DNA from 4 places in the Massilia sp. 2TAF26 genome. Region 3 is predicted to be linked to each of the others. Evidence: predicted binding sites of a transcription regulator. Region 3 holds the regulator's gene; each other region holds the start of a gene.
The links. Region 3 encodes FNR, which switches genes on or off when oxygen is low (the NO sensors DNR and NnrR bind a similar motif). Its sites were predicted from a motif close to TTGATNNNNATCAA; they were not measured.

Region 1 (2,201 bases), on a different contig from region 3:
GGGACGACGTGCTGGCCGCCATCCGCCGCATGGGCGTGCTGCAGATCGACACCATCAGCGTGGTCGCGCGCAGCCCCTACCTGGTGCTGTGGAGCCGCCTGGGCGACTACGATCCGGTCTGGCTCGAAACCTTGCTGGCCGAAGGCAAACTGTTCGAATACTGGGCCCACGAAGCCTGCTTCGTTCCGATCGAGGATTATGGCCTGTACCGCCACCGGATGCTCGACCCGCATTCGATGGGCTGGAAGTCCGGCGCGTCCTGGATGAAGGGGCATGCCGAGCAGGTCGACAGGGTACTCGAGCACATCCGCCTCAATGGCGCGACGCGGGCGGCCGACTTCGAGCGCACGGACGGCAAGAGCGGCGGCTGGTGGGAGTGGAAGCCCGAGAAGCGATCGCTGGAAGCCCTGTTCACAGCCGGCAAGGTGATGGTGGCGCGGCGCCAGAATTTCCATCGCGTCTACGACCTGGCCGAGCGCGTGCTGCCCGGCTGGGACGACAGCCGCGCGCCCGCCATCGAAGAAGTCAGGCGCGAATTCGTGCTGCGCGCGGTGAAGGCGCTGGGGCTGGCCAGGGCGGCCTGGGTCCCGGATTACCACCGCACCCGCGCGCCGCACGTGGCGCCGCAGGCGCTGGCGGACGAGGGCCTGCTGCTGCGCGCCCGCGTCGATGGCTGGAAGGATCCGGTGTTCGTGCATCCCGACCATGCGGCGCTGCTGGAGGAGGCTGCGGCGGGGCGCCTGAATCCGACCGTGACCACCTTGCTGTCGCCCTTCGACCCCATCGTCTGGGACCGCCGCCGCGCGCTGGAACTGTTCGGCTTCGACTACCGTCTCGAGTGCTACACCCCGGCGGAGAAGCGGCAGTACGGCTATTTCACGCTGCCGGTGCTGCGCCGCGGCCAGCTCATCGGGCGCATCGACGCCAAGGCGCACCGCGCGGCCGGCGTGTTCGAACTGAAATCGGTGGCGCTGGAGCCCGGCGTGCGGCCGAGCGAGCGCCTGCTGCGCGACCTGGCTGCCGCGGTGGCGCGCTGCGCACGCTGGCATGGCTGTCCGGCGGTCGAGGTGGGGCGCAGCGATCCCGACGAGGTGGCGGCGCAGCTGCGCGCGATATTTTTCTTGCCCGAGAGTATCGCTGCCTGAAGTCTTCCTGCCGTGCTGTTCAGAGGCGGGTGCCGTTTGAGCCAGATCAAACCCGCCTCCAAAACCCGTCCGTACACTAGGTGCTCTTTCAGGCCGATGAACAACGATACGGGGACCCCCCTTCCTGCAGGCCTGTTCAAAACATACGCCTCCCATCGAAGCTTCCTGCTCGACCTTGCCGGTCAGGCTGAGCTTTGTGTCGGCGAAAAACTGAGCGGAGACCGAATGCTGACGTCAACTTACACCCTCGTTGCCTTGTCCGTGGAGCAGACCACCGTTCGCTCGGCGCTGCAGTCGCTTGCGCGCGAGCTGCATTCCCTGCCGGACGATGACGGCATCCTCATACCCTCCCAGACGGCCCGGTTGTGCGCCGGGCTGCGCCAGGTGGTGGACGATTGCCACTGGCGCAAGCTGGACAAGTTCCTGGTGCCGGCCCTGCGCCGCGCCACCGAGGCCGCCGACGGCCTGCTGCTCGACCTCGAACAGCTCAGCCAGGCCGCCATCGACTCGCTGGCGGCGGCCGAAGGCTGCGTCGACGCCGGCGCGCGCGGTGTCGACCGCGGCGGCTTTTGCGAAGCCGTCGAGCGCTGCATCGCGGCCCTGCGCTGCCGCCTCGAGCGCGAGGAACACGAACTGTTCCCGCTGGCGCGCAGCCTGGTGCGCGGCGAGGCCTGGTTCGCGATCGCCAACCAGATGCTGGCCCACGACGCCGTCGCCCGCGAGCGTCGCGGGGAGGTCAGGCACGGACGCGGACGCGGACGGCCGGAGGCGGTGGAAGCCCGCCATCCCCTGTACGAGCCGCACGGGCATGGACACGACGGGCCGGGGCCGGAATTCGGGCGGCGCCACGCCATGCTGTCGCTGCTGCACTGAAGCCTGGCCGGGCGGCGGACCGCACGCGCCAGTCCGGTGGCGCGAGGCCATCAGGGTTTTGTTATGATGGCGATTTTGGAAGTGCGATTTCATCATGTTCGAGTTCCTATTCAAGCGGCCGGGCGACAACAAGCCCGGCGACAAGCCGGCTGGACAGGGGGCGCAACCGGAACAGGCGGCCTC
Region 2 (2,201 bases), on a different contig from region 3:
TTGGGTTTCCATGGCGGTTCCTTTGCGTGAAAGACAATCCTAGCACGCTCTACGCCGGTATTCGGGAAGCGAAAAAGGCCAGCCCGAAAGCTGGCCTGCCACATTGATTCTCCGCCCCTACTTCAGCGGCCAGAACCACACATCTTTGCTCGTCCAGTAGCAATCGATCCCGCAGGCCAGCGCCCCGGCCCCGCCGAGTAGCGGCGAAACGATGTCGATATGGCCGCCTTCGTAGATGCCCCCTTCGCCAATCGCCGGACCGCCGCTGAACTTCTCGGGAGCGCCCAGCATGGTCGGCCTGGACAGGATCATGGACAACCTGGCCTGCCCGGGCTCGATCATCTTCCCCTTGTGTGGCCCGATCTTAACCTGAAGTCGGCCGCCGGGAATGTGGACGCCAGAGCGCAGCAAAGCGAGACTGAGCCGAATCGAGCAGGTATTTGCATAGAAGGTAATCGCTCGCATGGCTAGAGCGCTTTCACGCTGACCTGCCATAACCCGAGTGGCGAATATATCGCTTGCACTCGTCCGCAAGAAATTGGCTCAGTAGGCAACCGATGGCTTTCCGGAGCTCGTCAATAGTCCGTTTGGCCGCTTTTCTGAGCAGGGTTTTGAGCTTGGCAAAGACCTGTTCGTTCATCTTGAAACCACTACTGTCAGCGCCCCTGCTCGGCGCTGACATCCAACCACACCCGGCCTTGGCGCTACAACATGATCGCGGGCTATCCTATTCGCATCGGCCCAGGGCCTTCAAATCCAAGCCAAGACTCACACTGCCGAAGCTGCACAAATTTATTGGCTCAAAAGAACCATGCTGACACCCGCTGCTGTTAGGTTCTGTGGAGCGGCCAAAAATGGTGAATGCGAAATGATCCAAACGAATAATATTTTACAGTTTTGATATACATCAAATTTTCTGCGCTGAGACTATTTAATCTATCACATATCTTATCTTCTGGGTTTTACGTGACAAAAAGAAATATTTAGTTTTTTCAATAAAAGTTGAGGATTTTATTTTTTAAGTGTGTAGCATTTCTCATAATTCGGCGAAAATTGCGAGAATTGGTGACTCTAAATTCGGTAAGTATCATTGAAAATTCCATCTACATTTATATGTGGAAGTCTTGGGGTGATACCATAAGGTGCTGATCATGATTCCATTCAGACTGTCGTTTTTTGGTGCCCTACGATCAGCATCTTTTAACATCATTGCTTTTTTTATTTTTCTATTACCCCATATACCTTCCAACGCACTGCCAGCATTTGCACGACAAACAGGACAAAATTGTGTAGCGTGCCATGCAGGCGGCCAGTTTCCCGAACTTACACCGTACGGTCGGCTATTCAAGTTGACTGGGTATACTATTGGCCGGCACGAGATTCCGGTGTCGGTGATGGGTGTAGCCAGCTTAAGCAAGAGTAGCAACCCGACCGCAGATGCTGCGTTCGCAAAAGATGCGGTGGCAATCTTTCAAACCGGTAGCGTGTTTTTTGCGGGGAAAGTAACGGAAAACGTTGGACTTTTTTCCCAGGTAACGCTTAACAACTACGACAGCCAAGATCCGAATACTGGTCACTGGAAGTACAAGGTCACTTCGGATAACTTCGATTTGCGCTATGCCGACCGCTACATCGACCAGAATAGGGATCTAATCTTCGGATTGTCACTGAACAACAATCCCACCGTGGCTGACCCGTGGAATACGGCACCAGCGTGGATACAATACGTGCCCACGAAATTTGGAGTGACGGGGCCTGATGCCGCGCCAATCGTCGCCCAGCTCGGGGCACAGACTGCTGGAATCAGCGCATATGCTTTTTGGAACCAGAATGTGTATGCGGAGCTCGCGGCATACCAAACAGCAAACGGGATCTGGTCGTTCCTGAGTCAGGGAATATCGAACATCGACCAAGTCAAGCTACGCGGCACCAGTCCCTATTTGCGCCTCGCCTATAGTCGCGACTGGGGACCTCATAGCACAATGGTAGGGGCGTTCGCATTTAATGCGAACGTGTACCCAGATAACTTAAACCCGTCCGGCCCCACCATTTCTTATCGCGACCGGGGAATTGATGCCCAATATCAATATCTCCTTGATCCCCACACGATCACGGCCCAGCTCAGTTACGTCAACGAATCGATCGGCAATGGCGACGTCACAGGCATCGCAACAAATTCGCACAATCGCCTCAAACAGCTT
Region 3 (2,201 bases):
TCCGGTACGCTTCATCCACGTATCCCCCGGCGTTGCCGATCTCTCCCACCGCTTCCGGCGCGCCCGGTGCAAAGTGATACTGGCCGACAAGAGCTCCGTCGTCGTCGACGAGATTGAAGACATAGAGTGGAAGCTTGCGTATCGGATCGAATCGAAACCCATCCAGATCGAGCCGGGTTCGGCCTTCGCGCAAGCTGCCAATGTCCTCAAGAAGCCCATGGCGGGATGGCGCGCCCGAGAGTTCTTCAACTAAGTTACTTGTCGTCATGTCGACCTCCGTTTTGTGCTTGGCCTACGTCAGACGACCAGCATGTACCCACTGGATCTTATTGTCGAGGGGAGTGCCTGAAATACAACTGCCTGGCCCTGGGCCCGCAAGGCGAACAAATGGTCGTGCAAGTCGTCGACGGCAACGTCGTCGCGCCGGAAGCCGCACCGGCCGATCAAAAGCCGGAAGCAATCCAACAGGCTAGTTGATCACGCCATCGGACTGCACTGCTCGGTCCCGGCCGCCATCGCCTTCAGCCGCGCCGGTTCGAGCAGGGTCACTTCGCGCTTGTCGACCTGCAGCAGGCCAAGCTTCTTGAAGCGCGACAGCAGGCGGCTGATGCTCTCGATGGTCAGCCCCAGGTAGTTGCCGATGTCCTCGCGCGACATGCGCAGCTGGAAGCTGTTGGCCGCATAGCCGCGCGCGGCGTAGCGGGCCGACAGGTTCACCAGGAAGACGGCGAAGCGCTGCTCGGCGCGCATATTGCCGAGCAGGAGCATGACGTTCTGCTCGCGCGTGATTTCCTGGCTCATGATGCGGTGGAAGTGGCGCAGCAGGGCAGGCACCTGGCCAAACAGGTCTTCCAGGTTGGTGAAGGGGATCTCGCAGACTTCGCTGTCTTCCAGCGCGACGGCGTCGCAGTGGTGGCGGTCGGCGCTGATCGCATCCATGCCCAGCAGTTCGCCGGCCATCTGGAAACCGGTGATCTGCGCCTCGCCGGCCGCATTCACCTGGTAGGTCTTGAAGTGGCCGAAGCGCACCGCGTAGAGGTTGCGGAAGGGCTCGCCCATCTTGTACAGGGCTTCGTCGCGCTCGAGACGGCGGCGGCGGCCGATGATCTTGTCGAGGCGGTCGATGTCCGCGTCTTCCAGGCCCATCGGCAGGCACAGCTGGTGCATGCTGCAGGCCGAGCAGCTGGCCTTGAGCGCGGGAACGTTCAGCGGCTTGTCGTCGCTCTGGAAAGAGATGGCCTGGATCATCGGATAAAGGATGCGAATGGATGTCAATACCCCGGATTATACGGCCCCATGCCGAGCTTGCGTTCGCAAAGCCGGGGCTGCCTCGACGCCTGATCATACTCCGTGGCATTTTGAACGCGGCCAGGCATCGCTACTGCGCCAATCGTGCGCGGCTCAGCACGTGCTAGATTCTACACACGACAATAGCGGAGGGGACTCATGTTCGGATTGGCGGCATTGGACCTGGCGCGCCTGCAGTTCGCGTTCACGATGTCGTTCCACATCCTGTTTCCGGCCATCACCATCGGCCTGGCCAGCTACCTGGCCGTGCTCGAGCTGTGCTGGCTGAAGACCAGGCGCCAGGTCTTCGTCGATCTCTATCACTTCTGGCTGAAGATCTTCGCCGTCAACTTCGGCATGGGCGTGGTCTCCGGCATCGTGATGGCCTACCAGTTCGGTACCAACTGGAGCTATTTTTCCGAATATGCCGGCGCCATCACCGGGCCGCTGCTGGCCTACGAGGTGCTCACCGCCTTCTTCCTGGAGGCCGGCTTCCTCGGCGTGATGCTGTTCGGCTGGACCCGGGTCGGGCCCGGGCTGCACTTCCTCGCCACCTGCATGGTCGCGCTCGGCACCTTGATTTCCGCCACCTGGATCCTCGGCTCGAACAGCTGGATGCAGACGCCGCAGGGCTACGACATCGTCAACGGCCGCATGGTGCCGGTCGACTGGTTCAAGATCGTCTTCAATCCCTCCTTCCCCTACCGGCTGGTGCACATGTCGATCGCGGCCTTCCTGTCGACCGCGCTGTTCGTCGGCAGCTCGGCGGCCTGGCATCTGCTCAAGGGACGGGGGAGCGAGGCGGTGCGCACCATGCTGTCGATGGCGATGTGGATGGTGCTGATCGTGGCGCCGATCCAGGCCGTGGTCGGCGACATGCACGGCCTGAACACTCTCAAGCACCAGCCGGCCAA
Region 4 (2,201 bases), on a different contig from region 3:
GCAGGCGCGCCGGGTCGCCAGGGCGGACGAGCTCGACGACGCGATCGCCGAGTGCATGTCGTCGGAAGGTCCTTTCCTGCTCGACGTGGTGGTCGAACAGGCCGAGAACTGCTTCCCCATGATTCCGGCTGGCCGCGGACACCACGAAGTCATGCTGTCGAAAGACCGGACCTACGAAAGCGGCCGATGACGGCCGGCTACCTGAAGCGCATCCTGGGCGCGCAAGTGTATGAGGTCGCGGGCGTGACGCCGCTGGACATGCTGCCCTCGCTCTCCCAGCGCCTGGGCAACCGTATCTGCCTCAAGCGCGAAGACATGCAGAGCGTCTTCAGCTTCAAGCTGCGCGGGGCCTACAACAAGATGGCCAGGCTGTCGCCGGCGCAGCGCCGGCGCGGCGTGATCTGCGCATCCGCCGGCAATCATGCCCAGGGTGTGGCGCTGGCGGCGGCCCGGCTGGGTTGCCGGGCGCTGATCGTGATGCCGACCACCACGCCGAGGATCAAGATCGATGCGGTGGCAAGGCGCGGCGGTCCCTGCGTCGACATCGTCCTGCACGGGACCTCCTATACCGATGCCCACGACCACGCGGCCGCGCTTGAAAAAGAGCAGGGGCTCGTCTTCGTCCATCCTTTCGATGATCCGGATGTGATCGCCGGCCAGGGGACAGTCGGCATGGAAATCCTGCACCAGCACCGGGACCCGATCCATGCGATCTTCGTCGCCATCGGCGGCGGCGGGCTGGTCGCCGGCATCGGCGCCTACGTCAAGGCCTGCCGGCCGGACATCAGGATCGTCGGCGTGCAGACCGTCGATTCCGATGCGATGGCGCGCAGCCTGGCGGCGGGCGAGCGCATCGCGCTGCCGGAAGTCGGACTGTTCTCCGACGGGACCGCCGTCCGGCTCGTCGGCGAAGAGACTTTCCGCATCGCCAGGCAGGTCGTGGACGAGATCGTCCTGGTCGGTACCGACGAGGTCTGCGCGGCCATCAAGGAGGTGTTCCAGGAGACGCGCAGCGTGCTCGAGCCGGCGGGCGCCCTGGCGGTGGCCGGGCTGCAGGCCTATGTGGAACGTGCCGCGCTGGCTGGCGCGCCGGTCCGGGACCAGACCCTGGTGGCGGTCGCCGGCGGCGCCAACATCGACTTCGACCGCCTGGGCTACGTGGCCGAGCGCGGATCGAACGGGTGGGCAACAAGCTGCGCCCGATGATGCCGTGGATTGCGAAGAACAAGCTGGTAGATCAGTCGAAGAACCAAGTACGGCCTGTTGGCTGTTGAGCCCTCATTCCCGTTTTCGCGGCAATGACGTGAAAGCATTGCAAACCAGATATTCCAGCTGACTTTATTTTTGTCAATTAGTTAATAACAATTTTATATCGTTATGATCCGAGGATCAAGGTGAAGGAGTGATGCAATTGCAAAAATTGCATCATGATAACCTCATCCCTTATCCCTTCCCTGGCCTGGTCCCGCTGCCTCGTCTTCGCAGCGGCCAGCTTCTTCCACCTTGCGGCCGCTGCCGCTCCGGCGCAGCGCATTGCACCGGCGCCGCACGAGCACCAGGAATTCGAGGCGACCCTGGACGCGCCCTATCGCGGCGAGGCCCGCGGCGCCGAATCACGCACCTTCCGCCTGTCCTTCGATTACCCTGGCCTGCAGGGCCGCCGCAGCGTGCACTGGCGCCTCGAGTTGATGGCGCCGAACGGCCGCGAAGTGGCGCGCTGGCAGGGGCAGGCGAACCTGACCGGGCGGCCGGTCGACGTGCCGGTGCGTTGGCAGGGTAAATTGGCGAAGGGACTGCCTGCGCCCGGCGTGTACCGGGTGCGCCTGCACGCGACGGCCGGGGATGAAGCGGTCGAGCAGTCCTGGGACATCGCCGTCGGCAACCCGCCGGCGCCCGCGCTGCCGGCTTTTTCTCCCATGCCGGGCCGGCGCAAGGTGCTGCAGGCGGCGCCGGCGGCGGGTGCGCTGCCGTTCACGGTCTATTACGGCAACCTGCACAGCCAGACCAGCCACAGCGACGGCGGCGCCGCCCTCGATAACTGCAAGGGTGCCCAGGACCCGCAGACCGCGCCCTTCGGTCCGGATACCGCCTTTCCCTACGCCCGCGAGCATGGCCTGGACATGCTGATGGTCTCCGAGCACAACCACATGTACGACGGCTCGGACGGCACCAAGCTTGATGCCGATCCGGCCGCGGCCAGG

Region 1: the regulator FNR is predicted to act here: its motif matches at 1,182-1,195, upstream of AB4Z32_RS25520 (hemerythrin domain-containing protein).
Region 2: the regulator FNR is predicted to act here: its motif matches at 898-911, upstream of AB4Z32_RS24805 (cytochrome C).
Region 4: the regulator FNR is predicted to act here: its motif matches at 1,338-1,351, upstream of AB4Z32_RS22815 (CehA/McbA family metallohydrolase).

Annotation. Positions count from the first base shown of each region.
Region 1 is NZ_JBFRFV010000041.1:12,796-14,996, forward strand. Features, by position in the region: gene AB4Z32_RS25515 (winged helix-turn-helix domain-containing protein) at 1-1,145, shown strand, start outside; gene AB4Z32_RS25520 (hemerythrin domain-containing protein) at 1,371-2,018, shown strand; gene AB4Z32_RS25525 (DUF349 domain-containing protein) at 2,113-2,201, shown strand, end outside.
Region 2 is NZ_JBFRFV010000037.1:29,240-31,440, reverse strand. Features, by position in the region: gene AB4Z32_RS24815 (hypothetical protein) at 1-12, opposite strand, end outside; gene AB4Z32_RS24810 (hypothetical protein) at 118-312, opposite strand; gene AB4Z32_RS24805 (cytochrome C) at 1,152-2,201, shown strand, end outside.
Region 3 is NZ_JBFRFV010000002.1:110,111-112,311, forward strand. Features, by position in the region: gene AB4Z32_RS02600 (GNAT family N-acetyltransferase) at 1-268, opposite strand, end outside; gene fnr (fumarate/nitrate reduction transcriptional regulator Fnr) at 478-1,248, opposite strand; gene AB4Z32_RS02610 (cytochrome ubiquinol oxidase subunit I) at 1,447-2,201, shown strand, end outside.
Region 4 is NZ_JBFRFV010000029.1:27,230-29,430, forward strand. Features, by position in the region: gene ilvB (biosynthetic-type acetolactate synthase large subunit) at 1-190, shown strand, start outside; partial or broken gene ilvA (threonine ammonia-lyase, biosynthetic) at 187-1,182, shown strand; gene AB4Z32_RS22815 (CehA/McbA family metallohydrolase) at 1,428-2,201, shown strand, end outside.